Regions from separate parts of the Aeromonas veronii genome, predicted to be linked through region 2. Evidence: riboswitches for the same ligand, from Rfam matches in the RefSeq annotation. Region 2 holds a riboswitch; each other region holds the start of a gene.
What was found. Region 2 has a riboswitch for cyclic di-GMP ahead of ABNP46_RS04350 (glycosyl hydrolase family 18 protein). Riboswitches for the same ligand answer to the same signal wherever they lie in the genome.

Region 1 (6,045 bases), 1.6 Mb from region 2:
CATCGTGTTCAGGTTTGAGACAGAGAACAAGGCTCCGGGAGCCCATCCACGGGGCCGGTCAGCGCAGGAGGCGATGACGTGAATTTTCAGCAATTACGCATTATTCGGGAGGCGGCGCGGCGGGACTACAACCTGACCGAGGTCGCCAACGCCCTGTTTACCTCCCAGTCCGGGGTCAGCCGCCATATCCGCGAGCTGGAAGAAGAGCTGGGGCTGGAGCTCTTCATCCGTTACGGCAAGCGGCTGCTCGGCATGACGGAGCCCGGCAAGGAGCTGTTGGTGATCGCCGAGCGCATCCTCAATGACGCCAACAACATCCGCAAGCTGGCCAGCACCTTCGCCAACCGCGACTCGGGACGCTTGCTGGTCGCGACCACTCATACCCAGGCGCGCTATGCCCTGCCGCGGGTAGTGAAGGCGTTTCGCGAGCAGTTCCCGCTGGTGCAGCTGGAGCTGCGTCAGGGCAGCCCGGAGGAGATAGTGCGGCTGGTGCAGACCGGCGAAGTGGACATTGGCATCAGCAGCGAGCAACTCGACAAGAGCGAAGGGGTGGTGGCGTTTCCCTACTATCGCTGGCATCACAACATAGTGGTGCCGGAGCAGCACCCCCTCACCGCCGAGCGGGAGCTGACCCTGGCGGCGCTGGCCCAATGGCCCATCGTCACCTATCAGGCGGGGCTGACCGGGCGGGTGCGGGTAGATGAAGCGTTTGCCGAAGCCGGGATAGTGCCGCAGATCCTGCTGACGGCTCAGGATTCCGACGTCATAAAGACCTATGTCGAGCTGGAAATGGGGGTGGGTATACTGGCGGACATGGCCTTCAACGGCCAGCGGGACAAGGGGCTGGTGCAACTCGACGGCAGCCGGCTGTTTGCCCCTCACACCGCCTGGATCGGCCTCAAGCAGGGGCAGTTCCAGCACAATTTCGCCTGGCAGTTCATCCAGCTCTGCAACCCGGAACTGGCGCTGGCAGACATCCAGGCGCGGGCTCTGCGCAACGATGCGGCGCTCGATTACCAGATCTGAGTGAATCGCCATAAAAAACAGGGAGCCTCGGGCTCCCTGTTTTGCATTCAGACGATTATGGCAGTTGGGTCCAGGCCTCCTGCCAGTGGGAGCCGACGCCCGGCTCATACTGGGTGGCCGTGCTGGCCCACTGGCTGCACCAGCCGCTGTAGGGGAAGGGCTTGCACTGGTAGATCTTGCCGTTCTTGGGTTGCAACACCTTGGTGCCGGCGGTGTAGGCGGCGACGCCCTCGGGGAAGCTGTACTGATAGTCACCGCCACTGGCCGGATCCTTGAGCATCAGATCCAGGGTCTGCTGCACGGCCGCGCCTCCCGATTTGGGTTTACCCGTGATCACCAGTTGATGATGGCCGGCACTCAACCCGGTCAGCGGCATGGTGAAGCTCTGGCTGCTGTCCTTGATGTCGGCGCTGCTCTGCCCCCTGGCGACGCCACCATGGTCATAGAGGGTGCTGGTGACAGCGAGATCCCCTTGCGCCGCGACTGTGAAGCTCAGGGTCAGCTTGCCGCCATCGAGCAAGTACTCGCTCTCCAGGCCGCTCACGCTGACGCTGTCACCGATCGGCGGTTGTTGCTGCTCGAGCTGGATCTCGACCCGTTGCAGGTTGCTGCCTGCTTTGAGGAAGACAGGGTTCTGGCCGTAGACGGGATTGAACTGGCCGTCACTCCCTTGCTGACCGGCGCGGATCTGGCTCTGTTCCCCGTTGATCTTGCTGGCCAGAGCGTGGGCCCAGTTGTTCTTCTGGCCCTGCTCGGTGCTGGCGATGGTCAGCACCGTCTGCAGATCCGTGCGCTCGCCGCTTGCATCGAACACCCGGGTCATGGCCTTGTCACCGGCCGCCAGATCGATGGAGGGATAGATGGTCCCGCCCTGGCTCCAGCTCAGGGGGGGCTGGGTACCACCCTCGAAGCGGGCGTCGATCAGGTTGTAGAAGCTGTTGGTGGTATCCCCCACCTCCCAGACACCCAGGATCACCTGATAACCGGTACGGGCAGGCAGGACGCAGTTGTGGGTAACCTGTTTGGGCGGTTGCACCATGCCCCCGTCGATGACGCAGAAGGGGGTGAGGTCGAAGGAGGCCCGGGTCAGTGGTTGGTTCGGATCCCAGTCCTGCTTGGTGAGGTAGTAGCGCCAGTTGCGGGTGGTGTGGTTGGCGGTGAAGGTCCAGCTGATGGCGAAGGGGCCGGCTTTCACGTCGCGCTTGGTCCAGCGATCGCTGGTCTGGACGTTGAGCTCGCCAAATTGCGGATGGCCGGCGGCGGCTATCTGACCATCGGCCGGACCGCCAGCGGGGAAGCCGGACGGTGCCTCCAGGCTCTGGGGTTCCCACTGGATGGCGCCGCACTGGATGTTGCCACCCGTCTTGCACAGGTAGTTGCGTGCCTCCGGCTGGCTGATGTAGCCGTGAGCGAGCACGCCGCCACTGGCCAGCAGTGCGAGCGCCGCCGTGAGGTGATTGAGTTGAATAGTTGCTGCCATACATTCCTCTGTTCGATAGATGTGGGCAGTCAAGTTGGCAGGGGAGTTTCCCGAAACACTGTGCTGCAACCCCGCTATCCTGGACGACATGTCTTTAGACCGGAGGCTTTGCGTCCTGGCCTTTCAACCAGTTTGCCAAATGACTACAAAATGGGTCATGGTGTCGCGTTTGACTACGACGCTCCCATCATGACTTCTTTCTATTGAATTATTAAGTGTAAATCTTTACAGCTTGCTCTCATCGGAGTAGAGCCAATACGCCACTTTTTGCTTTTATTCCCCCATGTGGCCCCGGCCTCTCTGCCACCGGCACCCAGCGCCGCCAGGAAGACTCCATTCACGAAGATAATCCTTTGCTCGCGGCAGACAGCGGAGCCTGCTTTTGCTAGCGTGATGAGGCGCATCCTCGCGCACCCGCCCTGCTGTCAGGGCGCCATCAAAAAAGGAACGGTCGGCCAGTGGCCGCCGATAAAAAGAGGGACCTTATGATTTCCAATGCCAGGAATTACTTGAACCAGCTCAATGCCGACTACCTGAAGGTACACAGGCGCAAGGAGGATCTCTTCTGGTCCACCTACATGGGCACCAGCGATGATCAGGCCGGGTTCACCGCAGCCGAACAGGCCTACAAGGCATTCTGCGCCGATCCGGCCCGCCTGCCGGTCTTGCGGGCCATGCTGGCCGAGGCCGAAGGGGCGGATCTCAAACGGGGGCTCGGGGGCTGGATAGCCTTCTTCGAGTGCAACGTCATCGAAGACCCACAGGCTGCGGTGCTGATGGACGAACTGGTGGCCGCCGAGGCAGAGCTGTTCGCCCGTCGCAAGGAGCTCAAGCTGACCCTGCTGGACGAGCAGGGGCGGCAGGTGGCCGGCAGCCTGCCGGCAGCCAGTGCCTCCCTTGCGGCCAGCGCGAATGAGGCGGTGCGCCAGAGCGCGCTCGCCATGTTCCATACCCTGGAGCAGTGGGTGGTCGACAACGGCTATCTGGCCATCGTCACGCTTCGCAACCGCTTCGCCCGCGCCATGGGCTATCGGGATTACTTCGACTACAAGGTGCGCAAGAACGAGCAGATGAGCCCGGAGCAGCTGTTCGCCGTGCTCGATGACTTTATCGCCCGCACCGAGGATCGGGTGCACCTGGGCCTCGCCGAATTGAAGGGGGCCAAGGGGGAGGCGGCGCTGCTGCCCCACAACCTGCGCTATTTCGTGAGCGGTGACGTGACCCGTCAGCTCGACCCCTACGTGCCCTTCTCCCGAGCCCTGAAGGATTGGGTCGAGAGCTTCCGTCGCCTCGGCATCCAGTACCGGGAGGCGACCCTGACCCTGGATCTGCTGACCCGGGAAGGGAAATACGAGAACGGCTTCTGCCATGGCCCGGTGCCGAGCTTCTGGCAGGAGGGGGAGTGGGTGCCTGCCGTGGTCAACTTCACCAGCTTGGCGAACCCTGCTCAGGTGGGCAGCGGCTGGAATGGCCTCAACACCTTGTTCCACGAGGGGGGACACGCGGCGCATTTTGCCAACGTCACCGGCAACGCCCCCTGTTTCTCCCAGGAGTTTCCGCCCACCTCCATGACCTATGCGGAGACGCAATCCATGTTCTGCGACAGCCTGCTGGACGATGCGGACTGGCTCAAGGGGTACGCCCGCAATGAGGCGGGGGAAGCGATCCCGGATGCCCTCATCAAGGCCATGATCGAGGCTCGCCAGCCGTTCAGGGCCTTCAACGAGCGCCAGATTGCCCTGGTCTCCTACTTCGAGCGGGATCTCTATGCCATGGAGGATGCCGAGCGCACTCCGGCCGCCGTGCTGGCGCTGGCCCGCCAGTGGGAGCGCAGGATCCTGGGAGTAGAGAGTCCACGCCCGCTGCTCGCCATTCCGCACCTGCTCAATCAGGAGTCGGCCTGCGCCTACCACGGCTACCTGCTGGCCCTGATGGCGGTGGAGCAGACCCGTGCCTACTTCCTGCGCCGGGATGGCTATCTCACCGACAACCCGCGCATCGGCCCGGATCTGGCGGCCCACTACTGGGGGCCGGGCAACGGCATGACCCATGACCAGACCCTGCAGAGCCTGACCGGCGAGGGCTTCAGCGCAGCTCCCCTGGCCCGGGTGTGCAACCAGAGTGTGGAGGATGCCTGGGCCACGGCCTCGGCCTGCATGGCGGCGGCGCGTCAGCGTCCGCCCGTCGGTGATGGTGCCCCCCTCAATGCCCATATCCGGGTGGTGCACGGGGCCGAGCTCATCGCCGACAACAGCGAGTCGGAAGCCCGCATGCTGGCGGACTTTGAAGCCTGGATCCGGCGCTATTATCAGGGGGAGAGTCAGCCCGCCTAGGGGCCAACGGTGATGTCATCGAATGCCTGCACAAAAAAGCCCCGAAAGGGGCTTTTTTTATCGGGCTCAGCGGGCGCCAGGCAGGGTACGACAAGAGGTGACCCTTGCCGGTTTATCCGCTATCGCCTTCCTCGCTCTGCTGCTATATGTCATGAGGTCGACTTAAGTTCAGATAATTGATTTGGATTTGGTTTATGTTCGATTTGTTGGAATATTTACATTTTAAATATGGACTGACCTGGCTCCTGAGCAGATGATTGATAGGCCACCCTCGGTGCGAACCGGGTTCGGAAAATCACAGATCTCCCCCGTGAGATGGCTGGATTGCCTATGACGAGGGTCTGATGACTCGCTCCATATCTGATGACGTTCTATATCCATTCAATGATGATGACCGCCTCACACCGAGCCGGGCGAACAGGGATGCCAGCGTTAGGTACCGTGCCTGCTGTCGCGCGGTATCAGGATATCCACGAGTGATCATCCGGGGGAATCGCCCCCTATTAGTGTTCCCCTCCTCCCTAGTGACTTGTAATCTATTGATATTATTCTGCATAGGTACGGGCTGATGATGTGTCTGGTCGGCTAGACTCCTTGCGGTGATATGGTTCTCATGAACGGAGCATGTTGTGATGAAGAAGATCATGATGGTATCGGGCACTCGCCCTGAAATAATCAAACTCGCCCCCCTCTATCATGCCCTCCTGCAGGCGCCCTGGGCCGATGTGCGCTGGGTGCATACCGGTCAGCATGACAGCATGGCTACCCAGTTGCTCGAGTGCTTCGATATCCGCCCTCACTGGTCGCTGCAGCGCCAGGGGGCCAGTCTCTTTGAATTCAGCCAGGGCTGCCGTGCCCAGCTGGAAGCCCTGATGGCAAAGGAGCACTGGGACATGGTGATCGTGCAGGGGGACACCGAGAGTGCCTTCCTCGGCGCCCTGACCGGGTTCTATCATCAGGTGCCGGTGGCCCATGTGGAGGCCGGGCTGCGTACCTATCGCCTTGACCGCCCCTTCCCCGAAGAGGGGCTGCGCCAGATGATTGGGCGCATCGCACAACTGCATCTGGCGCCGACTCCCCGTGCGCGGGACTGCCTGCTGGCCGAGCAGGTGCCGGCAGCGCGGGTCCATGTCACCGGCAACACCGTCATCGATGCCCAGCTCTGGGCCGGTGAGCGCCATGGCATCCAGCGCAACAATCCCCAGC
Region 2 (6,045 bases):
GATGGCGAACTCGGTGCCAGCAGGGCCCACTGGCAATACCGGGGAATTGGCTCTGGGCGTCACTCTCATACTCGCCCTTTTCAGCATTTTGTTCGGCACCCGCAACCTGGATGCCACCGAACACCATCGCGGCATGGTGGTGGCCATCGCCTTCGAGTCCCTGGTCAAACTGCTCGCCTTCATGGCGGTGGGGGGCTTCGCGCTCTGGCTCATCATCAGCGAGCCGAGCCAGAGCCGCTCTCTGGTGGCCAGCGACTTCATGGATGCCGTGGTGGATGTCTCCCCGGGCAGCCTGCTGGAGCTCGCCATCTATACGCTGGTGGCCATGTGCGCCGTCATTTGCCTGCCGCGCCAGTTCCATGTGACTGTGGTGGAGAACAACCAGGGGCAGGATCTGCACTGGGCGCGCTGGGTCTTCCCGCTCTATCTGTTCCTGATGGGGCTCTTCATCTGGCCTCTGGCCCTGGCGGGCAAGCAGTGGGTGGGGGCGGATCTGGGGTCGGACACCTATGTCATCAGTCTGCCCATGTCCCTGGGATTCGACGGCATGGCGATGCTGGCCTTCCTCGGCGGCACCTCGGCGGCCACCGGCATGGTGATCGTCTGTACCATCGCCCTGGCCATCATGGTCAGCAACGATCTGGTGCTGCCGGTGTTGCTGCGCCGCTTCTGGCAACAGGGGCGGGATGAGCGGCTGATGCGGCTGCTGCTGCAGGTGCGCCGCGGCGTCATCCTGCTGATCCTGCTGGCGGCCTGGACCCTCTATCTCTGGCTCGGGGATCTCACCAGCCTCTCCCGCATCGGCTATCTGTCGTTCGGGGCCGTGGCCCAGTTTGCCCCGGCGCTGCTGCTCGGCCTCTATTGGCGTCATGGCAATCGCAAGGGGGTCTACCTCGGTCTCGGCCTCGGGGTCAGCCTCTGGTTCCTGACGTTGCTGGCGGAAAGCGGCCTGTTGGCGGGCTCCCCCCTGGAGGCCCTGCTGGCACCGCCCAACTGGCCCGCGTTCCGGGAGCTGAGCCTCGGGGCCTGGTGCATCTTCATCAGCCTGCTGCTCAACCTCGCGGGCTATGTGGCGGGATCCTTGCTGTCGCGGGCGGCGGTGAGCGAGCGGCTGCAGGCGGCGAACTTCGTCGGCAAGCCGAGCCGGGATCAGGCGACCCTCTATCAGGCGCGGGTCTCGGTCAAGGAGCTGGAGATGCTGGCGGCCCGTTTCGTGGGATCCAGCCGGGTCAAACGGGCCTTCGGCCGTTTCGCCGGCGAGCACGGCGGCACCCTGGCGCCCCAGATGCAGGCCTCGGCCGAACTTATCGCCCACACGGAGCGGCTGCTGGCCGGGGTGTTCGGCACTTCGTCGGCGCGGCTGGTACTGGCCTCCGCCCTGCAGGGGCGCAACATGCAGCTCGAGGAGATCGCCACCATAGTGGACGAGGCCTCGGACGTGTTTCGCTTCAACCGGGGTCTGCTGCAGGGGGCCATCGAACACATGGGGCAGGGGATCTCGGTGGTGGACAGGGAGCTCAAGCTGGTGGCCTGGAACCGACGCTATATCGAGCTGTTCCACTATCCACACGGCCTCATCCAGGTGGGACGCTCCATCGAGGAGATCATTCGCTACAACGCCGAGCAGGGGCTGTGCGGCCCCGGTGAAATTGAAGCCCATGTGGCGCGCCGTGTCGCCTTCATGCAGCGGGGCAGCCCCCACGTCTCGGCCCGGGAGCGGCCGGATGGCCGGGTGATCGAGATGCAGGGCAACCCCATGCCGGCGGGAGGCTTCGTCATGACCTTCACCGACATCACCCCGTTTCGGGCGGCGGAGCGGGTGCTGCGGGAAGCGAATGAGCACCTGGAGGCGCGGGTGGCGGAGCGTACCCGCGAGCTGTCGGCGCTCAACAGCCAGCTGCTGCTGGTGAACCAGCAGGTGGAGCGGGCCAATCACTCCAAGAGCCGCTTCCTCGCGGCGGTGAGCCACGATCTCACCCAGCCCCTCAATGCCGCCAAGCTGTTCACCTCCTCCCTGCTGGAGATGCTGCCAGGGGAGCAGGGAGTGGAGCAGAGGGCAGAGCAGATCCGGATCGCCCGCCACATCGACGATGCCCTGGGGGCGACCGAGGATCTCATCACGGATCTGCTGGATATCTCCCGGCTCGAAGCGGGCAAGTTCAAGGCGAAGAAGCTGGACTTCGCCCTGAGGGACGTGTTCGACAACCTCAAGGCAGAGTTCGGAGTATTGGCGCAAGCGGGAGATATCCAGTTCTCCGTGGTGGAGAGCGGGCTCGCGGTCCACAGCGACGTGCGCCTGCTGCGCCGGGTGCTGCAAAACTTCCTCACCAATGCGTTTCGCTACAACCCGGGGGGGCGGGTGCTGCTCGGCTGTCGCCGGCTCGGGAACAAGGTGCGCATCGAGGTGTGGGACAATGGTCCCGGCATCCCCTACGACAAGCAGGAGACCATCTTCGACGAGTTCTCCCGCCTCGATCACTCCCGCACCGCCCGCGAGCAGGGGCTTGGCCTCGGGCTCGCCATCGCCCGCGGCATCTCCCTGGTGCTGGGCCATCAGCTCTCGCTGCGCAGCTGGCCGGATGTGGGCTCGGTGTTTGCCATCACCCTCAATCTCGCGGCCCGCCCCGTGCAGCCACAACCGGTGGCAGCCCCCGTGGTGCGGGACAGCCAGCTGGAGGGGGTCAGGATCCTCTGCATCGACAACGAGGAGGATATCCTCACCGCCATGGCCTCCCTGCTGGGGCGTTGGGGTTGCGAGGTACGCTGTGCCCAGAGCCAGGCCCAGGCGGAGGATCTCATCGCCGGTGGCTTCCTGCCCAGGCTGGTGCTGTCGGATTATCACCTCGATGACGGCAAGACGGGGCTGCAGGCCCTGCACATGATCCGGCTGGCCCATGGCAATGGCATCGACGGCATCATCATCAGTGCGGATCGCAAGAGCGAGTTGCAGGCCCAGATCCGTGAACACGGTTATGGCTATATCAGCAAACCGGTCAAACCCCTCAAGCTCAGGGCCCTGATGAACAGCCTGCTGCTACCCATTGCGTGACTGCATTCACAGAATCCATCTTTGATTGGTCGGGGTGATAATGGTTATCAATCCAGACTATCGGCGACGTTGCTATCTTTTGGCTGCGTGATCGCAGCCAACTGTCAATAGTGAGTCCCTCTCACTGTCATATTTACTAGGTGGCGGGGCCAGCTCTCTCATCTATAGTCATTCGGCGATTATTTTCGTCGCAAATCAAGTTGTGCAAAAAGGCAAACCGGGTGAAAGCCCGGGACGCAAAGCCTCCGGTCTAAGGGTCCGAGTACCTAAGATAGCGGGGCCACCACAGGTTGTATCGTCCATGGAGCCAAGCCATGGTGGCGATGTTGTCTGCGTTACCTGTCAGGTTGCGTTGCCTTTTTCGTTGTTCATACCAATAACGAAATAAGGAAGTTCAACTATGTTCAGTCCAAAACATTCCCTGCTGGCCTTGCTGGTCGGGGGGATCTGCTCTACCTCCGCCTTCGCCGCCGCCCCTGGTAAACCCACCATTGGGTCGGGGCCCACCAAGTTCGCCATCGTTGAAGTCGATCAGGCTGCCACCTCTTACAACAAGCTGGTCACCGTCCACAAGGATGGGGCCCCGGTCAGCGTGACCTGGAACCTCTGGTCCGGTGATGTGGGCCAGACCGCCAAGGTGTTGCTCGATGGCAAGGAAGTGTGGTCCGGCACCGCCAGCGCGGCGGGTACCGCCAATTTCAAGGTCACCAAGGGTGGTCGCTACCAGATGCAGGTGGCCCTGTGCAACGCCGATGGCTGTACCCTCTCCGACAAAAAGGAATTGATGGTCGCCGATACGGACGGTAGCCATCTGGTCCCTCTCAAGGCGCCGCTGCAAGAGAACAACAAGCCCTACGTCAACAAGTCCGGCAAGGTGGTGGGTGCCTACTACGTGGAGTGGGGCGTCTATGGTCGCAAGTTCACCGTGGACAAGGTCGCGGCCCAGAACCTGACCCATATCCTCTATGGCTTTACCCCCATCTGCGGCGGTAATGGCATCAACGACAGCCTGAAAGAGATCTCCGGCAGCTTCGAGGCGCTGCAGCGTGCGTGCGCCGGTCGCGAAGACTTCAAGGTCGCCATCCATGATCCCTGGGCAGCGATCCAGATGTCGCAAGGCAACCTCAGCGCCTGGGATGAGCCTTACAAGGGCAACTTCGGCAACCTGATGGCCCTCAAGCAGGCTTATCCGGACCTCAAGATCCTCCCTTCCGTGGGCGGCTGGACCCTGTCCGACCCCTTCTACTTCCTGGGGGACAAGACCAAGCGTGACACCTTCGTCGCCTCGGTCAAAGAGTTCCTGCAGACCTGGAAATTCTTCGACGGCGTGGATATCGACTGGGAGTTCCCGGGCGGTCAGGGCGCCAACCCCAGCCTGGGTGGCCCGGCTGACGGTGCCACCTATGTGGTGCTGATGAAAGAGCTGCGCGCCATGCTGGATGAACTGGAAGCCGAGACCGGCCGCCAGTATGAGCTGACTTCGGCCATCAGCGCCGGCGGCGACAAGATTGCTAAGGTCGACTATCAGGCGGCCCAGCAGTACATGGATTACATCTTCCTGATGAGCTACGACTTCAGCGGCGCCTTCGATCTGAAGAACCTGGCTCACCAGACCAACCTGTTTGCCTCCAACTGGGATCCTGCCACCAAGTACACCACCGACAAGGGCGTCAAGGCGCTGCTCGGCCAGGGGGTCACCCCGGGCAAGGTCGTGGTGGGGGCGGCCATGTATGGCCGTGGCTGGACTGGGGTCAATGGCTACTCGGCCGGCAACCCCTTCACCGGCACCGCCACCGGCCCCGTCAAGGGCACCTGGGAGAACGGTGTGGTGGATTATCGCGACATCGTCAACAACCGCATGGGCGCGGGCTGGGAGCAGGGCTATGACGAGGTGGCCGAAGCGCCATACGTCTTCAAGGCCAGCACCGGCGATCTCATCAGCTTCGACAACGATCGTTCGGTCAAGGCCAAGGGGCAGTATGTGCTGGCTAACCAGCTCGGCGGTCTGTTTGCCTGGGAAATCGATGCGGACAACGGTGACATCCTCAACGCCATGCACGAGGGGCTCGGTCACGGTGAAGGCACCACGCCGCCCGCCAACAAGCCACCGGTGGCCAACGCCGGCAGCGATCTGAGCGTCACCGGCCCGACCGAGGTGACCCTCAATGGTTCTGCTTCCCACGATCCCGAGAGCGGCGTGCTGACCTACTCCTGGAAGCAGGTCTCCGGCCCGCAGGTCTCCCTGCTCGACGCCACGCAAGCCAAGGCTCGTGTGGTACTGGACGGCGTCAGTGCGGACATCAATCTGGTGTTCGAGCTGACGGTCACCGACGATCACAACCTCACGGCCAAGGATCAGGTGGTGGTGACCAACAAGGCGCCGCAGCCGAACCTGGCCCCCGTGGTCACAGTACCGGCCACCGCCACCGTGGAGTCCGGCAAGCAGGTGACCATCAAGGCCACCGCCTCGGATCCCAACGGCGATGCCCTGACCTATCAGTGGAGCCTGCCGGCGGGTCTGACCGCCACCGGTCAGAACAGTGCGACCCTGGTGGTCACGGGCCCGAGCGTCACCAGCGACACCGCCTATGACCTGACGCTGGTGGTGACCGATGGCTCCCTGGATGCCAGCGCCACTACCCGTTTGACCGTCAAACCGGTCAGCACCGGTGGTGGCTGTGAGGCAACCGATCCGGATGCGGCAAACCATCCGGCCTGGAGTGCCAGCACCGTTTACAACACCAATGACAAGGTGAGCCACAAGCAACTGGTGTGGCAGGCGAAGTACTGGACCCAGGGCAACGAACCGAGCCAGACTGCGGATCAGTGGAAGCTGGTGAGCCCGGTGCAGCTTGGCTGGAATGCCGGTGTGGCCTACAACGCCGGGGAGTTCACCACCTATAACGGCCGCAAGTGGAAGGCGCAGTACTGGACCAAGGGCGACGAGCCCGGCAAGTCTGCCGTCTGGGTCGATCAGGGGGCAGCGAGCTGCAACT
Region 3 (6,045 bases), 1.9 Mb from region 2:
CCTTCAGCCCCATGCCACTCTGATCCGTGATGGTGTCAGAGGTGGAGGTGGGTACCAGGAACTCGATACGCGTACCACCCGGAATGGTCTGGGTCGACTTGTTCGTCAGTTTGAGGGTGGGGTTGATCGGGTAGTTGGAATCTCCTTCCTTGAAACCGGAGAGGCTGACAGCGATATCGAGCTGGGCCGCCGGGGCAGGCAGATCGTTCTGCTTCAGGTTGGGCGGTGTGGCCGCCTTGAACTTGTCATAGGCGAGACTGGTCAGGGTGCTGCCCATCACATACTCGTTCTTGGCCGGATCGAAGTCATAGTCCCCCGCCATCTCCCAGAACATGACGCCCCCCAGGCCCCGCTTGACGATGTAGTCCAGCTTCTTGCCCATGGACTCTTCATCTTCAGTGGAGAGGAACACCTTCTTCTGCTCGTTCCACAGCCAGGGTACCTGCGCCTTGTCGTCGAAGTAGCGCACATACTGGCCCTGGATCACATCGGCAGGATCATTGGGATCCAGACCCCAGGCGGTGCCATAGCTCGGCAGCGTGGTGATGCCGAGGCTGGCCGCATGCTCCAGGTTCTTGGCGTGCCACATGGGCACGGCACCAGCGCCGATCTCTTTGCCGTTCTTGTCCAGATCATGCCAGATGTTGTCGATCCCGACTGCACCGTTGCCGCAAGGAATGGTGCTGCCACCGGTGCCCGGCTGACAGTTGCTCTGACTCGGCAGGGCCGCCTTGCCATTGAGACCATGAGTCCCGCCGGTCACCCCTTGCCAGCCACGGGTGTAATAGGGCACCCCGATGTTGATCTTGCCAGCTGCCAGGGCGCCACGGAAGTAGTGGGCCGCCCAGGCGGAGTTCAGGTAGCCGATGGCGCCGTACTGGGCCTGGCTGTAGACACCCCATTGAGCCAGCTCGGGATCCGCCTTGTTGTCGAACAGGGCGGCGTTGTGAGCCACGAAGTTGTTCCAGGCACCGTGGAAGTCATAGGTCATCAGGTTGACGTAATCGAGATACTGGGTGACCTGGAAGTTCTCCATGCCGCGCAACAGGTAGGCCGAGGCCGGCGAGGCGATGGTCAGCATGTACTTGCGGCCATCCTCGGTACCGGCCGTATCCAACTTGCCCCTTAGGGTCTTCATCAACACTTCGTAGTTGGCAAACAGCTTGGCCCGGCACTGGTTGGAGAGGGGGAAGTCGTTGGGGTTGCCCGCATCCTTCATGGAGGTGGGGTATTCATAGTCCACATCCACCCCGTCAAAGCCGTACTGACGGATGAAGCTCACCGCGGAATCGGCGAAGGCGTTGATGCCGGCGGTGTTGACTGTGCAGTCACCCTTGGTGGTGGCAGTGTAGAAGCCGCGGGTATCGGCCCAGCCCCCGACCGAGATCAGGGTCTTCACGTCCGGATACTGCTTCTTGTACTTGGAGAGCAGGTTGAAGTGGCCCTGATAGGCGAACTCGGGATCCATCTCGGCACCCGGCACCCCGCTCCAGGTCATCTTGGTGGCGGCGTCATCCACCTTGATGGTGTGGCTCTGCTCGTCCACAGCCGCGAAGGCGTAGTTGATGTGGGTGATCTTGTCCCAGGGAATGTCATTCACCAGGTAGGCGGGCAGGCCGTTCTTGCCGGTACGCCAGGAGGTGAAGTAGCCGATGACCCGGCGAGCATGGTCATCCCCCATGCACTCGCTGCCATCGGCGCGGTAGATCTGGCGCACATCGCAGGAGAGGTTGCCGCCGGTGGGCGGCAGCGCCGCCTCTTCCACCTGCACATCCACCTGGGCGGACTCGCCCACCAGATTGCCCTTGTCGGTGGCGACCAGCTTGAGGCCGGTCAGCCCCTTGGCCTGGGGTGTCCAGTTCACCTGCCAGGGCGCGCTGGTATCCTCGCCCACCTTCTGGCCGTTCACGAACAGCTCGACCTTGGCCACGTCGTTGTTGGCATCGGTGACGTTGCCACTCACCGCCGTGCTGCGACCCAGCGTCACCTTGGCACCGGCAGCCGGGCTCGCGAGGCTCACCTTCGGCGCCTCGGGCGCCACCACGGCGGCGACGTTGAAGCTGACATCCGCCTCGCCGAGCACCTTGCCATCCTTGTCCAGCGCCCGGGATTTCAGTTGATGGGCACCGACACCGCTGGCAGTCCAGCTCGCCGACCAGGGGGCTGCGCTGCTCACCGCGACCTGGGTGCCATCGATCAGATATTCGACCTTGACCAGGGCGCTGCTGTTGCCGCCAAGGGTCACCGCCAGGGCGACCGGGGCACCTTCATTGAAAGCGCTACCAGCGGCGGGCGAGCCAATGGCCAGCGTCAGACCCGGCGTCGTGCTGCCGTCGGTGAACGGCTTCCAGGCATCCGCCCAGACGGTGCCCACCCCGGGGGCATAGTGGTAGGACGAAGCGCCGCACCAGCCGGAGTAGGGGAATTCCTTGCATTCATAGAGGTTGCCTACGTTGCTGACGATATCGCCAGCCTTGTAGGCGGTACCGGCCTGATAGGCGGGATAGGCGGCCTGCGCCCAGCCGGGCATGGTCGCAAGGGCAACCAGCATGGCGAGCCTGCTGGGCCTGAGGGTCTGTTGCATCTTGTTATCTTCCTTGTTGGTCTTGGCTTTTAATGACCGGGCAAAGGGCAACAGCAACAGGCGAAAAGGGGTCGACAACAGGCCATGGACGGGCCACATACCCTCATGTCACCCGGGGGAACCCCGCTATCTGTCATCGCTGGCAGACCGGAGGCTTTGCGTCTCGACATCACTGTCGGTTTGCTCTTTACCTGGGTTCCGTGAGGAACAGCCCGAGTATAGGAAGCAAGTGACAAACACTCAATCTTCATTCTCGATGAGAAATATGTAAACGCTGGCGGGCTCACACTATTTCATCCGCGATGAAATGACATTTTTATCATTATTTTCATAACGTTAGCTGTGTCAAAAAAATTGAAACAGCCTCTTTTGCTTCCCCATTCTGTGCGCTGGTTCACTGGTATGAGCAGCCAGAAGTGTGACAATGCGCGCCCTTGGTTCAGGCACCAAGGCTATGGAATCACTGGCAAAAATAAAAAAGGAAACACAATGAAAGGTACCCCTACCCTGCTGTCACTGGCCGTGGGGCTCGCGCTCGCGTCCCCGTCACTCCAGGCCGCCGGCTTCAGCTGCCCGGCCGACAGCGCCCTCACCCCCATCCCCGCCATCCAGGGCAGTGGCGACAAGAGCCCCCTCATCCCGGACGGCCAGTTTGAAAGCAATCAGAGCGTCTCGGTGAAAGCCGTGGTCAGCGCCCTCGGCGAAAGTCTGAACAAGGGCTTCTACCTGCAAGACGTGCAGGGGGATGGAGACCCCCAGACTTCGGATGGCATCTTCGTCTACCTCAACGACAAGAACTTCGCGACCAAGTACCCGGGCATCAAGCCGGGGGCCGAAGTCTGTCTGGAGGCCAAGGTCGAAGAGTATTACAACCATACCCAGCTCAAGCCCGTCCTCGACGCTAGCACTCCCCGCCTGCAGGTGCTGGCTCAGGGCACTGTCCCCGCCGCCACGGCGCTGCGGGTGCTGGAGGGGGAAACCCTGGCCCGGGCGCTGGAGCGCCACGAGGGGATGCGGGTGCGCCTCGATGCGGGCAGTGAGCTCAAAATCAGCCGCAACTTCAGCTACGACTATGCCGCCCGTCGCAACAACCTGGTGCTCTCCCACCTGGCGCCCCTGATGAAACCGACCCAGTTGCACGTGGCGGGTAGCGACCAGGCCAAGGCATTGGCCGAGGCCAATGGGGGCAACCGGGTGTTCCTCGAATCGGACTTCAAGGCCGCCGATGGCAAGCTGCCCTGGCTGCCCGCCTGGGAGCCGGAGCAGGGCTACCTGCGGGTCGGCGATGCCCCGGTCAACCTGGAGGCCCTGGTTGGCTACAGCTACAACGAATACCGGCTGATCGTGCCCAAGGATCAGACCATCACGGTCGGGGACCTGCTGCGCACCGACGAGAACGATCGCCAGCGCGCCCCTGCCCGCACCGCCGGCACGGATCTGCGGGTCGGCAGCTTCAACGTGCTCAACTACTTCACCAGCCACTCCAGCGTGGGCGGTGCCCTCAACGTGCTGTGCAAGGATCAGGCGGATGCGGACAGCGCCAAGGGTTGCAACCGCGGCGCCAAGAACCTGGAAGACTTCCAGCAACAGCGCACCAAGATAGTCAACGCCATCACCGAGATGGACGCAGATCTGCTCGGCCTGATGGAAATGGAGAACAACGGCTTCGACGAGCACTCCGCCATCAGCGACCTGGTCAAGAGCCTCAACGCCCAGCAGAAAGACGCGAGCCAGCACTACGCCTTCGTCAGTTTGCCCAAGGCCCAGCTTGGTCAAGAACGCTACTTCGGCGGCGACGCCATCATGGTGGCCATGCTCTATCGCCCGGCCAAGCTGACCCCGAGCGGGGACGCCGGCGTGATCCCGCTGCCGGAGCAGCGTTACACCGTCGGTGGCGTCGCCAAGACCGCCGGTCAGCGCGACTCCCTGGTACAGAGCTTCACCGTGGCGGGCAGCAAGGATCCCCTGACCCTAGTGGTCAACCATCTGAAATCCAAGGGATCGGGCTGCTACGAGAACGGGGATGGCAAGACCGAGCCCGCCGACCTGCAAGGCAAGTGCACCGAGTTCCGGGTCAGTGCCGCCAAGGTGCTGGGCGAGGCGGTGAGCAAGCTGCCGGGCCAGGTGCTGCTGGTGGGGGACTTCAACTCCTACGCCAAGGAAGACCCGATCCGGGTGCTGACCGACTATGCGCCGGCCAGCAGCGATCGCAAGATCCGCTCCGCCTCCCACACCTTCCTCGGTGAGCAGGCCTATGAGCAGATCGGCCAGGAGGTGGCCAAGAGCTATGGTCTGGTGGATTTGAACGTCAAGTTCAACCAGGAGAAAGCGATCTCCTACAGCTATGAGGCGGAGCTCGGCACCCTGGACTATGCCCTCGCCAACCCGACGCTGGCCAAGAAGGTGGTAGCCGTTGCCGACTGGCACATCAACTCCTACGAGAGCAACCTGTTCGAATACGGTCGGGGCTTCACCGGCGACATGGTCAAGTCCGACAACCCGTTCAGCGCCTCGGATCACGATCCCATCATCGTCGATCTCAAGCTGCAGGAGCCGAGCAAGGACGGCGGTGGCGGTGCCATGGGCGCCCTGCTGCTGGCCCTGTTGCCCCTGGCCTGGCGCCGCCGACACAGCTCATGATGTACGCTGCATAACGAAAAAAGCCCGCGACAGTCGCGGGCTTTCTCATGTTGGTCATTTGATTTGTAAATGAAGAGACGGCAATCATGAAAATAATAAATGACTGAGAAAACAAAAAGGCCACCGCGATAACGGTGGCCTTGAGTGTTTGGTGGAGCTACGCGGGATCGAACCGCGGACCTCTTGCATGCCATGCAAGCGCTCTCCCAGCTGAGCTATAACCCCGAAACTTCGTCATTCAACAAACGGTTCTGGATACCGTCTGCCTCTTCAATAATGGTGGAGCTACGCGGGATCGAACCGCGGACCTCTTGCATGCCATGCAAGCGCTCTCCCAGCTGAGCTATAACCCCGAAACTTCGTCACTCGACAAACGGTTCTGGACGCCGTCTGCCTTTCAATAATGGTGGAGCTACGCGGGATCGAACCGCGGACCTCTTGCATGCCATGCAAGCGCTCTCCCAGCTGAGCTATAACCCCACAAAGGTCGGCCTGGGTGATACACACCGCACTGCCCTGAGTACTGCATTGTCAATTTGGAACCTGGTGGAGCTACGCGGGATCGAACCGCGGACCTCTTGCATGCCATGCAAGCGCTCTCCCAGCTGAGCTATAACCCCTTGGATTCCAGATTGTTCGAGGAGAATTTGGTGGAGCTACGCGGGATCGAACCGCGGACCTCTTGCATGCCATGCAAGCGCTCTCCCAGCTGAGCTATAACCCCAACTCACCTCGGCGCTACCAAAGTTATCTCTGGCAACGGAGGCGCATGATAGGCATCACCCGCTTTGCTGTCAACCCTAAAATACCACCGGCCGGAG

Region 1: it holds a riboswitch for cyclic di-GMP, as region 2 does, so the genes downstream of both, gbpA (N-acetylglucosamine-binding protein GbpA) here and ABNP46_RS04350 (glycosyl hydrolase family 18 protein) in region 2, are expected to answer to the same signal.
Region 3: it holds a riboswitch for cyclic di-GMP, as region 2 does, so the genes downstream of both, ABNP46_RS16685 (glycosyl hydrolase family 18 protein) here and ABNP46_RS04350 (glycosyl hydrolase family 18 protein) in region 2, are expected to answer to the same signal.

What each region holds. Positions count from the first base shown of each region.
Region 1 covers NZ_CP157875.1:3,870,705-3,876,749, reverse strand. The annotation lists gene cbl (HTH-type transcriptional regulator Cbl) at 79-1,026, shown strand; gene gbpA (N-acetylglucosamine-binding protein GbpA) at 1,082-2,506, opposite strand; cyclic di-GMP riboswitch class I at 2,568-2,653, opposite strand; gene ABNP46_RS17795 (M3 family metallopeptidase) at 2,992-4,839, shown strand; gene wecB (non-hydrolyzing UDP-N-acetylglucosamine 2-epimerase) at 5,472-6,045, shown strand, end outside.
Region 2 covers NZ_CP157875.1:902,892-908,936, forward strand. The annotation lists gene ABNP46_RS04345 (hybrid sensor histidine kinase/response regulator) at 1-3,049, shown strand, start outside; cyclic di-GMP riboswitch class I at 3,251-3,337, shown strand; gene ABNP46_RS04350 (glycosyl hydrolase family 18 protein) at 3,450-6,045, shown strand, end outside.
Region 3 covers NZ_CP157875.1:3,628,293-3,634,337, forward strand. The annotation lists gene ABNP46_RS16685 (glycosyl hydrolase family 18 protein) at 1-2,551, opposite strand, end outside; cyclic di-GMP riboswitch class I at 2,698-2,779, opposite strand; gene ABNP46_RS16690 (ExeM/NucH family extracellular endonuclease) at 3,074-5,224, shown strand; tRNA gene ABNP46_RS16695 (tRNA-Ala) at 5,374-5,449, opposite strand; tRNA gene ABNP46_RS16700 (tRNA-Ala) at 5,502-5,577, opposite strand; tRNA gene ABNP46_RS16705 (tRNA-Ala) at 5,629-5,704, opposite strand; tRNA gene ABNP46_RS16710 (tRNA-Ala) at 5,769-5,844, opposite strand; tRNA gene ABNP46_RS16715 (tRNA-Ala) at 5,873-5,948, opposite strand.